DNA from 2 places in the Xanthomonas sp. NCPPB 3005 genome. Region 1 is predicted to be linked to the other one. Evidence: predicted binding sites of a transcription regulator. Region 1 holds the regulator's gene; the other holds the start of a gene.

Region 1 (8,121 bases):
GGGTCGGGATGATCACCCGGTCGGCCGCGGCCAGCGCGTTGATCATCAGCAGGCCCAGGGTCGGCGGGCAATCGAGCAGGATGTAGTCGTGCTGGCCGGCATGCCGCGCCATCGCCTGCTGCAGCGCCAGGCCCAGCCCGGGCTGGTTGGCGCTGCGCCGCTCCAGCGTGGCCAGCGCGGTCTGCCCGCAGACGTAGCTGAGGCGTTCGATGGCGCTGTCGCGGGCCAGCGCGGCCAGGTCGCTCGGCGGCGTGGCGAACAGGTCCAGCACGCCGCTCGGCGGCGGGTCCTGCGGCACGTCGAAGGCGCGGGTCAGCGAGGCGTGCGGATCGAGATCCAGCATCAGCACGCGGTGGCCGAGCATGGCCAGGCCACGGCCCAGCGCCAGCGTGGTCGTGGTCTTGCCCACGCCACCCTTCTGGTTGGCAATCGCCCAGATGCGCATCAGTTCACTCCTTCAATGGCGGCAGGTACCGCGCGGGACGGGCCGGCATTGCCGGTGGCCGCCGCGGCGGAATGTAGCGGGGTCGCCGGCGCGGCGCCGGCGGTATCGGTCAATCGGTCTTGCGGCGTCGGCGTGCCGGCCGCGGCGACGGGCGCCGTGCCGCTGCCGCTGTCGGGACCGCCGGCGTCGGCCAGGATCACCAGCACCACGCGGCGGTTGGCGTTGCGGCCGGCCTGGCTGTCGTTGTCGGCCCGCGGGCGGAACTCGCCGTAGCCGATCATCGACAGCCGCGACGGTTGCAGGCCCTGGTCGGCGAACAGATGCACCACGCTGGCCGCGCGCGCCGCCGACAGTTCCCAGTTCGACGGGAACTGCACGGTGGCGATCGGGCTGTTGTCGGTATAGCCCTCCACGCGCACGCCGTTGGGCACCGGCACCAGCACCTGCGCCAGCTGCGCGAGGGTGGCGCGGGCGCTCTGGTCCAGCGACGCGGAGCCGGAGCCGAACAGGATGTCGCTGTTGATCTCCACTTCGATCCACAGCCCGGCATGGCGCACGGTGATCAGCTTCTTCTGGATCAGCGGCGCCAGGGCGGCGCCGAGCCGGTCGGCGATGCCGTCGAGCTGGCGCTGCGCGCGCCGCAGCTGCTCCTCGTCGCGCAGCGCGCTGGGCGAACGCAGCGGCGAGGCCGAGGGCAGCCGGTTCGGATCGGGCAGGGACAGCGCCGGGCTGGACTTGATCGGGGTCGGGCGCGCGCCGCCCTGGCCCTGCATCAGGTGATCGCCGACCTGCACCGGGCTCATCGTCCGCGGCGCGCCGCCGAAGGCGGTGCTCATCGCGTCGGCCATGACCCGGTACTTGGCCTCGTTGACCGTGGACAGCGCGTACATCACCACAAAGAAGGCGAGCAGCAACGTCATCAGATCGGCATAGGGGATGGCCCATGCCTCATGGTTGACGTGATCTTCGTGCTGACGCTTGCGGGCCATAGTCGTCGGGTCAATGCAAGAAGCCGGCCAGCTTCGATTCGATGTTGCGCGGGTTCTCGCCCTGGGCGATGGCGATGAGCCCTTCGATGATCATTTCGCGCTCGCCGCTGCTGTGCTTGATCACGCTCTTGAGCTTGCTGGCCATCGGCAGGAACAGCAGGTTGGCCGAGGCGATGCCGTAGATGGTGGCGGTGAACGCGGCGGCGATGCCGTGGCCGAGCTTGCTCGGGTCGGCGAGGTTCTTCATCACCGCGATCAGCCCCAGCACCGCGCCGATGATGCCCAGCGTCGGCGCATAGATGCCCATGCCTTCGAACACCTTGGCCGCGGCCAGGTCGCAGTGTTCCTGGCCGTCCAGGTCGATTTCCAGCATGTGCCGGATCGATTCCGGCTCCACCCCGTCGACCAGCATCTGCAGGCCCTTGCGCACGAACGGGTCGTGCTGCTGCTGCACCTGGTTCTCCAGGCCGAGCAGGCCCTGGCGGCGGGCGATGTTGCTCCACTCCACGATCTGCTGCAGCAGCGCCTGGCGATCGCTGGCCGGCGGATGCAGGATCCACTTGGCGATCTGGAACGCGCGCTTGAACACCGCCGGCGGGGTATGCACCAGGATCGCGGCGACGGTGCCGACGATCACGATCACGAACGCGGCCGGCGACCACAGCGCCGACACGCCGGCGCCCTTGAGGATGCTGCCGCCGACCAGCGAGGCGATCGCCAACAGCAAGCCAATGAGACTGAGTTTGTCCATGCAGAAACTATCGGCAGCGAGGGGAGGGACTTGATGGGACGGCCGGGATTGGGGAGTCCGGAGTGGGGATTCGAGGCGCCCGGCCGTCGGCTGTCGAGCCGCGGATCGGCGCGCGCGCGGCACCCTGCAGGAGCGGCTTCAGCCGCGACGCGTTACCGGTAAGGCGTCGCGGCTGAAGCCGCTCCTACAGGAGCGCGCGGCGGGAAACCGACGTTGAACTTACCGGCAGGTCGATGACACTTTGGGCATCGGAGCGCCCGCCAGCGATCCGCACCGGGACCGCCTTCAAATCCCCAATCCCGACTCCCCAATCCCGGCTTCTCAGCTCTTCAACCCGTCCACATCCAGGATCAACGCCAGCCGGCCATCGCCGATCAGGGTCGCGCCGGCGTAGCCGGGCAGGCCGCGCAGTGCGCGCGGCAGCGGCTTGATCACCACTTCCTCGCGGCCGCGGACCTGGTCCACGACCAGGCCCATGCGCGATTCGCCGGCCTGCAGCACCACCACGGTCAGCAGCGGCAGTTCCGGCGCTTCGATGTTCAACCAGTGACGCAGGTCCACCAGCGGCAAGGTGTGCGATTGCCGGTCGAGCACGGCGCGGCCGTCGAACCAGCCCAGCGCGCGGCGCGGCGCGTGCAGCACTTCCACCACGCGCGCCAGCGGCAGCGCATAGACGGTGTCGCCGGCCTGCACCAGCAGGGTCGGCAGGATCGCCAGGGTCAGCGGCACGCGGATCAGGAAGCGGCTGCCGCGGCCCAGTTCGGACTGGATCTGGATCTGCCCGCTGAGTTCGCGGATGCGCGACTGCACCACGTCCATGCCGACGCCGCGGCCGGAGATGTCGGTGACTTCGGACTTGGTCGAGAAACCGGGCAGGAACACCAGGTGCAGGCATTCCTCGGTGGTCAGCCGCGCGGCGGCCTCCGGATCGATCAGGCCTTTTTCGCGCGCCTTCTGCCGCAGGCGTTCGGGGTCGATGCCGGCGCCGTCGTCCTGCACTTCGATGCTGACGTAGTCGCCTTCCTGCTGCGCCGACAGGCGTACGTGGCCGCCGCGCGGCTTGCCGGTGGCTTCGCGCAGCGCCGGCGTCTCGATGCCGTGATCGATCGCGTTGCGCACCAGGTGCACCAGCGGATCGGCCAGCGCCTCGACCAGATTGCGGTCCAGTTCGGTGTCGGCGCCGATCAGTTCCAGGTCCACCTCCTTGTTCAGGGAGCGGGCGACGTCGCGCGCGACCTTGGGGAAGCGCGAGAACACCTTGCCGACCGGCTGCATGCGGGTGCGCATCACCGCCGATTGCAGGCGCGAGGTGGCGATGTCCAGGCTGCTGACCGCGCGGTCCAGTTCTTCGTCGCGCAGGCGCACGCGCAGGGTCTTGAGCCGGTTGCGCGACAGCACCAGTTCGCCGATCAGGTTGACGATCGCGTCCAGGCGCTTGGTGTCCACGCGCACGGTGTGTTCGGGTTCTGCGGCCTTGCCGGGCGCAGCGGCGGGCTTGGCGCTGGGCGCCGGCCGCGGCGCGGCGGCCGGCACCGGCAGCGCGGCCGGCGCGGCACCGCCGTGCAACTGGTCGAGCAACGCTTCGAATTCGTCGTCGTCGATCATGTCGCCGTTGCCGCCTGCGGCGGGCGGCGGCGCGGCGACGGCGGCCTTGGCGCTGGGCGCGGCGGTCTCTTCGCCGCTGGTGGCGAACTGCGCGATCAGCTGTTGCGGCGCGCGCGGCGGTTCGCTGCCGCTGCCGAACGCGTCGAGCATCGATTGCAGGTAGTCCAGCGACTGCTGCGCGGCGTCGAAGTGCCGCGCCTGCAGGGTGGCCTGGCCGGCACGGGCCTGGCCCAGGGTGTCCTCGGCGGCGTGGCACAGCTCGACCATCGGGGTGATCGCCAGGAACCCGGCGCCGCCCTTGAGCGTGTGGAAACCGCGGAACACCGCGTTGAGCTGGTCGCTGTCCTCTGGCGCCTGCTCCAGCGACACCAACTGCTCGCCGAGCCGGTCCAGGATTTCCTGGGCCTCGATGATGAAGTCGGCAGCGATGTCGTCGGGCACGGCGCTCATCGGATTACAGCCCCAGTCCGGACAGCAGGTCGTCGGCGTCGTTCTGCGACACGCCGTGGCGGTCCAGCCCGGCCAGCGCCGGGCCGGCCAGGCTGCCGTCGGGCTTCTTGTCTTCCTTCGGCGGCAGGCCGAGCGCGCCGAAGCCCTCGTGCACGCGGCGCACGATGGTCGCCACGCGGCGGATGATCTGCCCGGTCAGGTCCTGGAAGCTCTGCGCCAGGGCCATCTCGGTGAGGTTGTGGCGGATCTTGTCGAGGATCTCGCCCTGGTCGCCGGTCAGGCCGCCGGCGCGCAGCTGGTCGGCCAGCGCGCGGCATTCCTCGGCCAGGTCCAGGGTGCGGTGACTGGCCTGTTCGGTCATCGCCACCACGTGGTCCAGGCGCGAGCAGGCGTCGTCCAGCTCGCCGGCTTCGGAGGGGATGGTGGGCAGCTCGCCGAGCGCCTGGCCCAGGTCGCGCGCCAGCCGGCTCAGGCCCTGCATCATCGGCCGCGTGCGCCACGCGGCGAGCGTGTCGATTTCCTTGCGCCAGGCGGTTTCGTCGCCGCGCTCCAGTGCGTCCAGCGCACCTTGCAGGCGTTCGATCAGGGCGCTGCGTTCGGCGGTGGCTTGCATCAGGCGGTCGCTCCAAGGCGTTCGAAGATCTTGCCCAGCTTCTCCTGCAGCGTCTGCGCGGTGAACGGCTTGATGATGTAGCCGTTCACGCCGCACTGCGCCGCCTCGATGATCTGCTCGCGCTTGGCCTCGGCGGTCACCATCAGCACCGGCAGGTGCTTGAGCTTGTCGTCGGCACGGATGTTGCGCAGCAGGTCGATGCCGGTCATGCCGGGCATGTTCCAGTCGGTGACCACGAACTCGAACGGTGCCGAGCGCAGTGCCGCCAGCGCACTGTTGCCGTCTTCGGCCTCTGCAGTGTTGGTGAAGCCCAGATCGCCGAGCAGATTCTTGACGATGCGCCGCATCGTCGAGAAATCGTCCACGATCAAAATCCGCATGTTCTTGTTCACCGCTAACTCCCTTGGGTCTTATTCTTCGTCTTCCAGGCCGGCGTCCGCCGCTTCGAACGCTTTCAAGCGTCCGCGCAAGCGTACCGTGGCCTGGCCGTGGATCTGGCAGACGCGCGACTCGCTGACACCGAGCACCGCGCCGATTTCCTTCAAGTTCAATTCTTGTTCGTAGTACAGCGACAGTACCAGCTGCTCGCGCTCGGGCAGCTGCGCGATCGCCTTGCCCAGTTCGCGCCCGAACTCGCTGCGCTCCAGCATCTGCTGCGGATTGGGCCCGCCCTTGGCGATGGTGTCCAGCTCGCCGTGGTCTTCGACCCGCGACTCCAGGCTCAGCACCTGGCCGCGCGCGGCATCTTCCATCAATCGCAGGTATTCGGGAAGCGGCATGTCCATCGCCGCGGCCACTTCGTTGGCGGCGGCGGCGCGGCCGGTGCTCTGCTCGATCTTGCGGATCGCCGAGGCGGCGTCGCGGGCGCGGCGGTGCACCGAACGCGGCACCCAGTCGCCGCGGCGGATCTCGTCGATCATCGAGCCGCGGATGCGGATCGAGGCGTAGGTCTCGAACGAGGCGCCCTGGTCGGCGTCGTAGCTGCGCGAGGCCTCGATCAGGCCGATCATGCCGGCCTGGATCAGGTCGTCGATCTCGACGCTGGCCGGCAGCCGCGCCGCCAGGTGGTGGGCGATGCGCCGCACCAGGTCCGAATGCTGGGCGATGTAGTCGTTGGAACTGTTGCGCTGCACGGCGCGGTACTGGGCGGCGGCGTTCATGCGGCGACCCCCCGCTGGATGATCCGTTCGACGAAGAACTCGACGTTGCCGCGCGGCACGGTCGGGGCCTGCCAGCGCGAGGTGCGGCGGGCGATCTCGGCGATCGCCTGCGCCGACGGGCTGGACGGGTAGGCCTTGACCACCGGCTGCTGGCGCTGCACCGCCAGGCGCAGCCAGTCGTCCTGCGGCACGCAGCCCAGGTAGTTCAGCGACACGTCGCCGAGGAACTTCTCGCACACCCGGCTCAGCTTGTCGTACAGCAGGCGGCCTTCGTTGAGGTCGCGGACCATGTTGGCGACGATCTGCACCCGGTCCACGCCGCGTTCGCGCGACAGCACCTTGATCAGCGCGTAGGCGTCGGTGATCGAGGCCGGCTCGTCGCAGACCACCACCACCGCGTCCTGCGCGGCCTGGCAGAAGGTCAGCACGCTGTCGGTGATGCCGGCGGCGGTGTCGATGATCATCACGTCCAGCTCGCGCTTGAGCTCGGAGAACACGTTGACCAGGCCGACGTGCTGGGCCGGCGGCAGCTCGGCCATGTGCCGGCGACCGGAGGCGGCGGGCACCACCATCAGCCCGTTGGGCATGTCGATCAGCACCTCTTCCAGGGTGCAGCGCCCGGCGACCAGGTCGGCCAGGGTGAACTTGGGGGTCAGCCCGAGCAGCACGTCGACGTTGGCCAGGCCGAGGTCGGCGTCCAGCAGCAGGGTGCGCTTGCCCATATCGGCCAGCGCCATCGACAGGTTGACCGAGATGTTGGTCTTGCCGACGCCGCCCTTGCCGCCGGTCACGGCGATCGTGCGCACCGGGCCGAGCGGTTCGCTGCGCGTTGCCGACAGGGGGAAGGCATTGGTCAGATTGGCGTAATCACGCGACGGCATGGTTCTGCTCCGGAGTACAGGGCTTATCGGCAGCGCGCCGCAAATCTTCAAGGCGCAATACCAGGCTGGCGGCGTTGGCGCGGTGCAGGTCGTCCGGCACGCGCTGACCATCGGTCACCCAGGTGATGGGAAGCCGGTGGTCCGCGACCACCGACAGGGCACTGCCAAACCGCCCGGTTTCATCCAGCTTGGTCAAGATCACCCCCTGCGGATCGGCGCCGGCAAACCGGCGCACCACCTCGTCCAGGTCGGAGAAATGAGCGTTGGCAGGGAGTACTAGCAAGGACCGGACCACTCGCGAGGCGCGCAGCCAGTGCAGCTGTGCGGCCAGGGCGCGGTCGCGCTGGCCCATGCCGGCGGTGTCGATCAGCACCAGCTTGTAGTCGCGCAGGCGCTCCAGCAGCTGCTGCAGGGCGGCGTCGCTGTCGGCCTCGTGCACGGCGATGCCGAGCTGGCGGCCGTAGCTGTGCAGCTGTTCGCGGCCGCCGACGCGGATGGTGTCGGTGGTGACCAGGGCCACGTCGCGGGCGGCGTGGCGCTCCAGGAAGCGCGAGGCCAGCTTGGCGATGGTGGTGGTCTTGCCGGCGCCGGTGGGGCCGATCAGGGCGATCACGCCGCCTTCCTCGATCGGGTCCAGCGGGGCAATCGGCAGGCGCTTGGACAGCAGCCCCAGCATCAGCCCGCGGCCGCGGTGCAGTTCCAGGTCGGCGGGGATCTGCATCACCACGTCGCGGGTCAGGCCGCTGTCGAAGCCGTAGTCGTCCATCAGCTCCAGCGCCTGGGCGCGCACCGGCGAGCCGCGCAGGCGTTCGTCGGTGAGCCGGTTCATCTCGCGCTCGATCATCTGCCGCATCAGCGCCAGTTCGTCGCGCAGCTGAGTCAATTGTTCGTCGTTCTGCACGCCGGGGAAGCTCGCCACCGGCGCCAGCGTCGGCGGCGCCGGGATCCCGGCGCTGGCCGCCGGCGCCGCGGCCGGCAGCGGCACCACGTTCGCGGCGCCCGGCGCGGCGGCCGGGGTCAGCGACACGGCGGCGATGTCCTCGAGCCAGGCCGGCACGTCGGCGGCGATCGCGGCGGCGCTGGCAGCGGCGGCCGGGGCGGCGAACGGGCTGGGCATCGGCACGCTGATCGGTGCGTTGCGGAACACGTCCTCGGGAATGCGGAATTCGGCGAAGGGGGCGGCTGGCTGGGCCGGGGCAGGGGCCCGCGGCGCGGCGGCGGGGCGGC
Region 2 (8,121 bases), 1.7 Mb from region 1:
CAGCGCGTTGTCGCGCACCTGCGCGCCCGGATGGCCCTTGGCCAGGTCGGCCGCGTGCGCGGCGATCTTGTAGGCCATGATGCCGTCGCGCACGTCCTGCCGGTTGGGCAGGCCCAGGTGTTCCTTGGGCGTCACGTAGCACAGCATCGCGGTGCCGAACCAGCCGATCATCGCCGCGCCGATCGCCGAGGTGATGTGGTCGTAGCCGGGCGCGATGTCGGTGGTCAGCGGCCCCAGCGTGTAGAACGGCGCCTCGCCGCATTCGCGCAGCTGCTTGTCCATGTTCTCCTTGATCAACTGCATCGGCACGTGGCCGGGGCCTTCGATCATGGTCTGCACGTCGTGTTTCCACGCGATCCTGGTCAGCTCGCCCAGCGTTTCCAGCTCGCCGAACTGCGCCGCGTCGTTGGCATCGGCGATGCAGCCCGGGCGCAGCCCGTCGCCCAGCGAGAAGGCCACGTCGTAGGCCTTCATGATTTCGCAGATGTCCTCGAAGTGGGTGTAGAGGAAGTTTTCCCTGTGATGCGCCAGGCACCACTTGGCCAGGATCGAGCCGCCGCGCGAGACGATGCCGGTGACCCGCTTGGCGGTCAGCGGCACGTAGCGCAGCAGCACTCCGGCGTGGATGGTGAAGTAGTCCACGCCCTGCTCGGCCTGCTCGATCAGCGTGTCGCGGAAGATCTCCCAGGTCAGTTCCTCGGCGCGGCCATCGACCTTTTCCAGCGCCTGGTAGATCGGCACCGTGCCGATCGGCACCGGCGAGTTGCGGATGATCCACTCGCGGGTCTCGTGGATGTGCTTGCCGGTGGACAGGTCCATCACCGTGTCGCCGCCCCAGCGGATCGACCACACCAGCTTTTCCACTTCCTCGGCGATGCCCGAGCTGAGCGCGCTGTTGCCGATGTTGGCGTTGATCTTGGTCAGGAAGTTGCGGCCGATGATCATCGGCTCGCTTTCCGGATGGTTGATGTTGTTGGGCAGGATGGCGCGGCCGCGGGCGATCTCGTCGCGCACGAACTCGGGGGTGATGACGTGCTGGATGCTGGCGCCGAACGCCTCGCCGGGATGCTGCTGGCGCAGCAGCGCATCGCGCACCGCCTCCAGCCGCTGGTTCTCGCGGATCGCGACGAACTCCATCTCCGGGGTGACGATGCCGCGGCGCGCGTAGTGCATCTGGGTGACGTTGGCGCCGGCCAGCGCGCGTCGCGGCAGGTGCCGGGCCGGGAAGCGCACCGCGTCCAGCCGCGCGTTGTGCTCGCGGCCGCGGCCGAAATCGGAGCTGAGCTGGGCCAGCGCCGCGGTGTCGCCGCGTTCGGCGATCCAGCGCGCGCGCAGCGGCGCCAGGCCGGCGCGCAGGTCGATGGTCGCGTCCGGATCGGTGTACGGCCCGGAGGTGTCGTACACGGTGACCGGCGGATTGTCTTCGCCGCCGAACAGGGTCGGGGTGCGGGTCAGCTGGATCTCGCGCATCGGCACGCGCAGGTCGGGACGCGAGCCTGGCACGAAGATCTTGCGCGAACCGGGGATCGGCCGGGTCACCGACTCGGACAGGGTATCGGCCTGCTGCAGCAACGGGCTGGGTACGGCATTCATCGGCATTCGTCCTATTTCTGAGAGCCTGCAGGGAGTGCAGGCGGTTGCGAGCGAACTCGCATCACGGACGAAGCGGCGGCGCGGGCACGGCCCGGCGCGAACGGCGCACGGACCAGGCTTGCGAAGCTTCCCTACGCCGGTATCAACCGGATCAGGTTCGAAGGGACTGTCTCAACCGCGGCCTGCGCCGACGGTACCCCCGCTTCTGCGGCTATTAGACCCGTTTCCGCGGCCGCAGCCAACCGCGCGCAGCTGAATCGGTGCACAACCGGATCCGCTTCTTGTCAGCGCCGGCACGCGCGCACGCCATTGCGGCAAACCCCGGCGAAATACCGGGCCTAGCCTGGGTCCCACAAGAACGACGTCTCTCTCTCCCTGCCGCCGGCTCACCCCGGTGGCGTTTTTTTGTGCGGCGTTCGCCGCGACGCTCATTCCAGCACGTAGGCCACGCGCAGCCCGCCCCAGTGGCGGCCGCGCACGTGCACCGGCACCGACAGGTCGAACAGGATCTGCCCGGTGTCGCGCCGATACACCTGCAACAGATAGGGCTGGGTATGGCGGCCGACGCTGCGCCCGACCCGATCGGTGAACATGCGCTTGGTGCGGTTGCCGACCAGATCGCGGGCGCGGTCGCCGCTCAGCGGCTGGCTGAAGCGCAGGTTGTGGGTCGGCACGTAGCCGTCCGGATTGGCGCAGATCGCGAACACGATCCACGGATGCGCAGCCAGCAACGGTTCCTGCAGCGGCGGCAGCAGTTCGTCGCACAACGCATCGAAAGCGGTGCGGTACTTGGGCGGATCGATGCCCGCGATCGGCGTGTAGTCGGTGGAAAACAGCGCGTCCTCGCCGATGCGGCCGCGTGCGACCGCATCGGCCAGCGCCTGCCCGATCCTGCCGGCGGTCGCCGTGGCCAGTTCGCGGATGCGCGCGTGCCGCGGCTGCTGCATCGGATCGGACGGCAAGCGGAACAGGCCCACGCAGTCGTGCAGCGTGGTGCTGCCTGCGGCCAGCGCCGCGCTGCGCTCGACCACGCGCGCGACATGCTCCAGGTTGCTGCGGCTGAGCCCGACCACGTGCTCGACCGCGCGATCGATGCCGCCGATCTCTTCGCCTTGCGCGGCGACGCGGGTGGCCACGGTTTCCATCGCCGCACTGGCGCGGCCGAGCAGTTGGCCGATGCCGCCGAGCACCTGCTCGGTGCGCTGCGCCGAGGCGGCGCTGTCGTGCAAGGCGCTGCCGGTCTCGCCGATGATGACGCGCACGTCGCGCGCAGCGGCGGCGGCGCGTTCGGCCAGGCGCCGGATCTCGCTGGCGACCACGGCGAAGCCGCGCCCGGCGGCGCCGGCGTGCACCGCCTCGATGCTGGCGTTGATCGACAGGATGTTGGTCTGGAACGCGACCGCGTCGATCACCTCGATGACCTCGGTGGCGCGCGCCGAACGCCGCTCCACTTCGCGCATCGCCTGGCCCAGCGCACGCGCCGCTTCCACGCCCTGGCGCGCGCTGTCGTCGGCGCTGGCCGCCACCGCGATCACCGCGCGCAGCTCCTGGTCCATCTCATGCAGGCCCTGCAGCAGCCGCCGGGTGGTCGCCACCACCGTCTGCAGCGCCTCCATCTGGGTCTGCGATTGCTGCGCCAGTTCCTCGTTCTCGGCGACCACGTGCGGCACGTCGGCGGCGATCTGCAACGACAGCGCCACCGCCTGGCGGATCGCCTCGGCCAGATTGCCGAAGCCGGCCGACAGGCGCCGCCCGGCCATCGCCTCGGTTTCCTGCGCGGACAGCGGCGTGCTCAGTCCCAGGTCCAGATCGCACCCGGTCAGGCGCTCGCCGACCCGGTCCAGCAAGGCCTGCGCCTGCGCACCGGCCTGCAGCCGCTGCGCCAGCGCCTGCAGCGCCGGACTGATGGCGTCTTGCGCCTGCCCGGCGCCGAGCAGGGCGACGTCGCGCAGCAGCGCGGCGGTTTCCGCATGCGGCAGCGACAGCAGCCAACCGTCGCCGTCGCGATCGCGTTGATAGCGCACGCGCCGCGCCGGATCGGCGTCCGACGCCAGCCAGCTGCCTTCCGCACCGACCAGCGACGCCAGCGGCAGGCCCCACACCGCTTCGCTGGGTTCGCCGAGCACGGCCTCCGCGTGCACCCCGAGCAGGTCCAGCGCGGCACGATTGGCGGCGCAGACCCGGCCTTGCGGGTCCAACCGCAGCAACGCCACCGGTGCGTCCGGCAGGGCTGCGGCATGTCCGGCATCGGCGTTCGGACCGCGTGTGAACAACGACATCGTCTTCCCCTCCAGGAATTCTTCCGCCATGGTATCGGCCGCCGCCGTGCAACCTGAGCGGAGACATGCGCAACCGGGATCGGCGTCATGTCCGGGCTTTGGCGGAATCAGGTGCCGATGGCCGCGCCACGATGGCGAGAATCACAGCCGATGGGCGCGGACAGCGTCGTGAAGGGAGCCGGCGCCGAGTGCGTGGGACGCGGCGGACCCGGCTGCGTGCGGTGTGGCCTGGTTTGCCTGAAGGAAAGAACCTTGCATCCGCACCGCTCCGGCACCGGCCGCAGCGCACCATAACGGTACCGTGACGATGCGCCCGGTATCGTTGCCGGCCTCGTTAGTGACCGCCGCTTCGCTGCCGCTGCAGCGATTCCGGACCGGCAACCGCCGCGTGCCGCCTGCCCTTGCGCATCGCTGCAAGGCCGGCGCGCTCCCCCTCGACCCCTTGCCCGGAGACGCTGCTCCATGGTGTTCCGTATTTCCATCGCGCTGGTGGCCTTGCTGGTGCTGATCGCGGGCATCGCGCCCGGCCCGTTCAACGACGTGGTGCAAGCGACGCTGCTCCAGGTCATCCGCGGCGCCGGCTGGATGTACCTGCTGGTGGTGTTCCTGACGCTGGCCTTCATGCTGTATCTGGCCTTCGGCCGCTTCGGCCATCTGCGCATCGGCGGCGAGGATGCCGAGCCGGACTTCTCCCGCGCCAGCTGGCTGTCGATGCTGTTCGCCGCCGGCATGGGCATCGGCCTGGTGTTCTGGGGTGCGGCCGAGCCGATCTCGCACTTCCTCAAGCCGCCGGAAGGCTTGCCGCCGCAAAGCATGGAGGCGGCGCGCGCGTCGATGCGCTACGCGTTCTTCCACTGGGGCCTGCATCCCTGGGCGATCTATGCGCTGATCGGCCTGGCGATGGCCTGGTTCCAGTACAACCGCAACGGCCGCGGGCTGGTCAGCGACATGCTGCAGCCGGTCATCGGCCGCCATCATCGCGGCTGGATCGGGCAGGCGGTGAACATCGCCGCGGTGGTGGCCACCGCGATCGGCGTCGCCACCACGCTGGGCTTCGGCACGATCCAGATCGCCGCCGGCCTGCACCGCGTGTTCGGCGTGCAGGCGAGCATCCCCGTGCAGATGGCCATCATCGCCGTGGCCTTCGTGCTGTACATGGCCTCCACCGCCAGCGGCGTGGAGCGCGGCATCAAGTGGCTGTCCAACTTCAACCTGGCGCTGGCCGCGCTGCTGCTGGCCGCGGTGCTGGTGCTGGGCCCGACCGGCTTCATCTTCGATACCTTCACCACCACGCTGGGCTCCTATCTCAACCAGCTGGTGACGATGAGCCTGCGCATGTCGCCGTTCTCCGGCAGCAAGTGGGTGGCCGAATGGACCATTTTCTACTGGGCCTGGTGGATCGCCTGGGCGCCGTTCGTCGGCGCGTTCATCGCCCGCGTGTCGCGCGGACGCAGCATCCGCGAGTTCGTGGTGGGCGTGGTGCTGGCTCCCACCCTGCTCGGCTTCGTGTGGTTCTCGGTGTTCGGCGGCACCGCGCTGTGGTCGCAGCTGTTCGGCCACGTCGACATGCTGCAGGCGCTGGGCAACGGCTACGAAACGGTGCTGTTCACCCTGTTCGACAGCCTGCCGGGGTCGCTGCTGCTGTCCGGCCTGGCCCTGCTGTTGCTGATGATCTTCTTCGTCAGCTCGGCCGACTCGGCGGTACTGGTGCTGGCCAGCATGTCCACCGACGAGGCCGGCGACCCGCCGCTGGCGCGCAAGCTGGTCTGGGGCGTGGCGGTGGCGCTGATCGCGGCGGTCCTGTTGCTGGCCGGCGGCCTGGACGCGCTGCAGGGCATGATCACCATCGCCGCGCTGCCGTTCGCGTTGCTGATGGTGCTGGTGATCGTTTCGCTCTACCGCGTGCTGGACGCCGAGCACACCCGGGAACGCCGCCGCGCTCGACGCGCCAGGCACATGATCGAGGCATGGATCGCGCGCGAACAGGCGGCGCAGGAGCAGACCCGCACCGAGGTGGGCGGCGCGCAAGCGCAGGAGTGAGCGCGCCGGCGCCGGCGCGCGCACCGCCGCAGCGCGCCGGCTACCGCACGCGAGCCGACGGCGGCACTGCCGCGGCGCAGGCTCAGTAGCCGGCGGCCTGCCCGTCCTTGCGGCTTTCCGAGGCGCCGTAGTACACGCCGCTGACCGGGTCGCGCGCGATCGCCTGGTAGCCGCCGTACGGGCCGTCGGCGAAGATCACGCGGTGGCCCTTGCGCATCAGCGCGCGGATCGCGTCGTAGGAAAACCCGGTTTCCAGATTCAGCTCGCCGCCGTCGCTCATCGCCGTGGCCTGCCCGGTCGGTTCGGTCGACCCTTCGTGCTGGATCCGCGGCGCATCGCCGGCTTCCTGCAGGTTCATGTGGAAATCGATCAGGTTCATCACGATCTGCACATGCCCTTGCGGCTGCATCGCCCCGCCCATCACGCCGAAGCTGAGCCACGGCTTGCCGTCCTTGGTCACGAACGCCGGGATGATGGTCTGGAACGGGCGCTTGCCCGGCGCGTAGCCGTTGGGATGGTCCTTCTTCAGCACGAACATCTCGCCGCGGTCCTGCAGGATGAAGCCCAGCCCCGGCGGCGCCATGCCGCTGCCCATGCCGCGGTAGTTGGACTGGATCAGCGACACCATCATGCCGTCGGCATCGGCCACGGTCAGGTAGATGGTGTCGCCTTCCTCCAACTGTTTCGGCGTGCCCGGCTGCACTTCCTTCAGGGCCTTGTCCATCGAGATCAGCGCACGGCGCTGCGCGGCGTAGTCCTTGGAAATCAGCTTGGCCAGCGGCGCCGGCTGGAACGCCGGATCGGCGTAGAAGCGCGCGCGGTCGGCGAAGGCCAGTTTCTTGGCCTCGGCGAACAGGTGGATGTGCTCGGCCGAGCCGAACGGGATCTTGGAGAAGTCGTAGCCCTCCAGGATGTTGAGCATCTGCAGCGCGGCGATGCCCTGGCTGTTGGGCGGCAGTTCCCACACGTCGTAGCCGCGATAGTTGCTGCTGACCGGCTCGACCCATTCGCCGTGGTGGCTGGCCAGGTCGTCGTAGCTCAGGAAGCCGCCGTTGGCCTTGAAATAGGCATCGATGGTGCGCGCGATCGGCCCTTTGTAGAACGCGTCGCGGCCGCCGTCGGCGATCTGCTGCAGCGTATTGGCCAGGTTCGGGTTCTTCCACAGCTCGCCCTTGCGCGGCGCATGGCCGTCGATGGTGAACTGTTCCTTGAAGCCGGGATACTGCGACAGCCGCGGCACCGAGCGGTCCCAGTAATAGGCGATCGTCTCGGCCACCGGGTGGCCCTCGCGGGCGTAGCGGATCGCCGGCGCCAGATTCTGCGCCATCGGCCGGCGTCCGAAGCGCTCGTGCAGCGCGAACCAGCCGTCCACCGCGCCCGGCACCGACACCGGCAGCGGCCCGGTCGGCGGAATGTCCTTCAAGCCGCGGCGCTGGAACTCGGCCAGGGTCAGCGATTTGGGCGAACGGCCCGAACCGTTGTAGCCGTAGAGCTTGTGGGTCTTCGGATCCCACACGATCGCGAACAGGTCGCCGCCGACGCCGTTGCCGGTCGGCTCCATCAGTCCGAGCGCGGCGTTGGCGGCGATCGCCGCATCCACCGCCGACCCGCCGGCCTTCATCGTGTCCAGCGCGATCTGCGTGGCCAGCGGCTGCGAGGTGGCGGCCATCGCGTGCGGCGCGATCACTTCCGAGCGCGTGGCGAACGCCTGGCCGGTGACGCGGTCGGCCGCAGCGGCCAGCGACGGCAGGCCCAGCGCGAGCGCCAGGCATGCCACGGAAAACTTCGAAACGGACATGCGCATTCCCCACAGCGGATACCGCGCCACCCTACCCGAGCGGAGCCGCGCGCGCAGCTGCGGCGGCGTATCCGCCCTCTCGACGGGAGCGCCTGCGACCGCGCACGTATCGGCGCTGCGTGCGCCGCGCGCCCGCTCAGCGCAGCGCCAGCGTCTGTTGCCCGGCGTCCAGCCGCCGCAGCAACTCGGCCTGCGGCGCCAGCTGCGCGACCAGCACCGGACGCGCCTGTTGCAGCTGCGCACGCGCTTCGTCGCGCCGCTCCACGGCGAGCAGGGCTTCGGCCAGCGACACCCGCGCCATCGCGGTGGGCACCGCCGCGCTGCCCAGTTCGGCCTGGTTCGCCTGCACCACCCGTTCCCAGCCGCGCAGCGCCGCGGCGCGGTCGCCGGCGCGCTGCGCCAGTTCCGCGG

What was found. The regulator FliA, encoded in region 1, starts transcription of late flagellar genes. The targets are predictions, from matches to a motif close to TAAAGTTTNNCNNNCNNNGGCCGATAA.
Region 2: the regulator FliA is predicted to act here: its motif matches at 3,904-3,930, upstream of AB8810_RS05015 (methyl-accepting chemotaxis protein).

What each region holds. Positions count from the first base shown of each region.
Region 1 covers NZ_CP166096.2:2,890,072-2,898,192, reverse strand. The annotation lists gene AB8810_RS12590 (ParA family protein) at 1-445, opposite strand, end outside; gene motD (flagellar motor protein MotD) at 445-1,434, opposite strand; gene AB8810_RS12580 (flagellar motor protein) at 1,445-2,185, opposite strand; gene AB8810_RS12575 (chemotaxis protein CheA) at 2,507-4,240, opposite strand; gene AB8810_RS12570 (protein phosphatase CheZ) at 4,245-4,853, opposite strand; gene cheY (chemotaxis response regulator CheY) at 4,853-5,245, opposite strand; gene AB8810_RS12560 (RNA polymerase sigma factor FliA) at 5,264-6,013, opposite strand; gene AB8810_RS12555 (P-loop NTPase) at 6,010-6,894, opposite strand; gene flhF (flagellar biosynthesis protein FlhF) at 6,881-8,121, opposite strand, start outside.
Region 2 covers NZ_CP166096.2:1,153,682-1,161,802, reverse strand. The annotation lists gene thiC (phosphomethylpyrimidine synthase ThiC) at 1-1,593, opposite strand, end outside; TPP riboswitch at 1,704-1,804, opposite strand; gene AB8810_RS05015 (methyl-accepting chemotaxis protein) at 2,022-3,872, opposite strand; gene AB8810_RS05010 (BCCT family transporter) at 4,335-5,912, shown strand; gene ggt (gamma-glutamyltransferase) at 5,995-7,710, opposite strand; gene AB8810_RS05000 (tetratricopeptide repeat protein) at 7,847-8,121, opposite strand, start outside.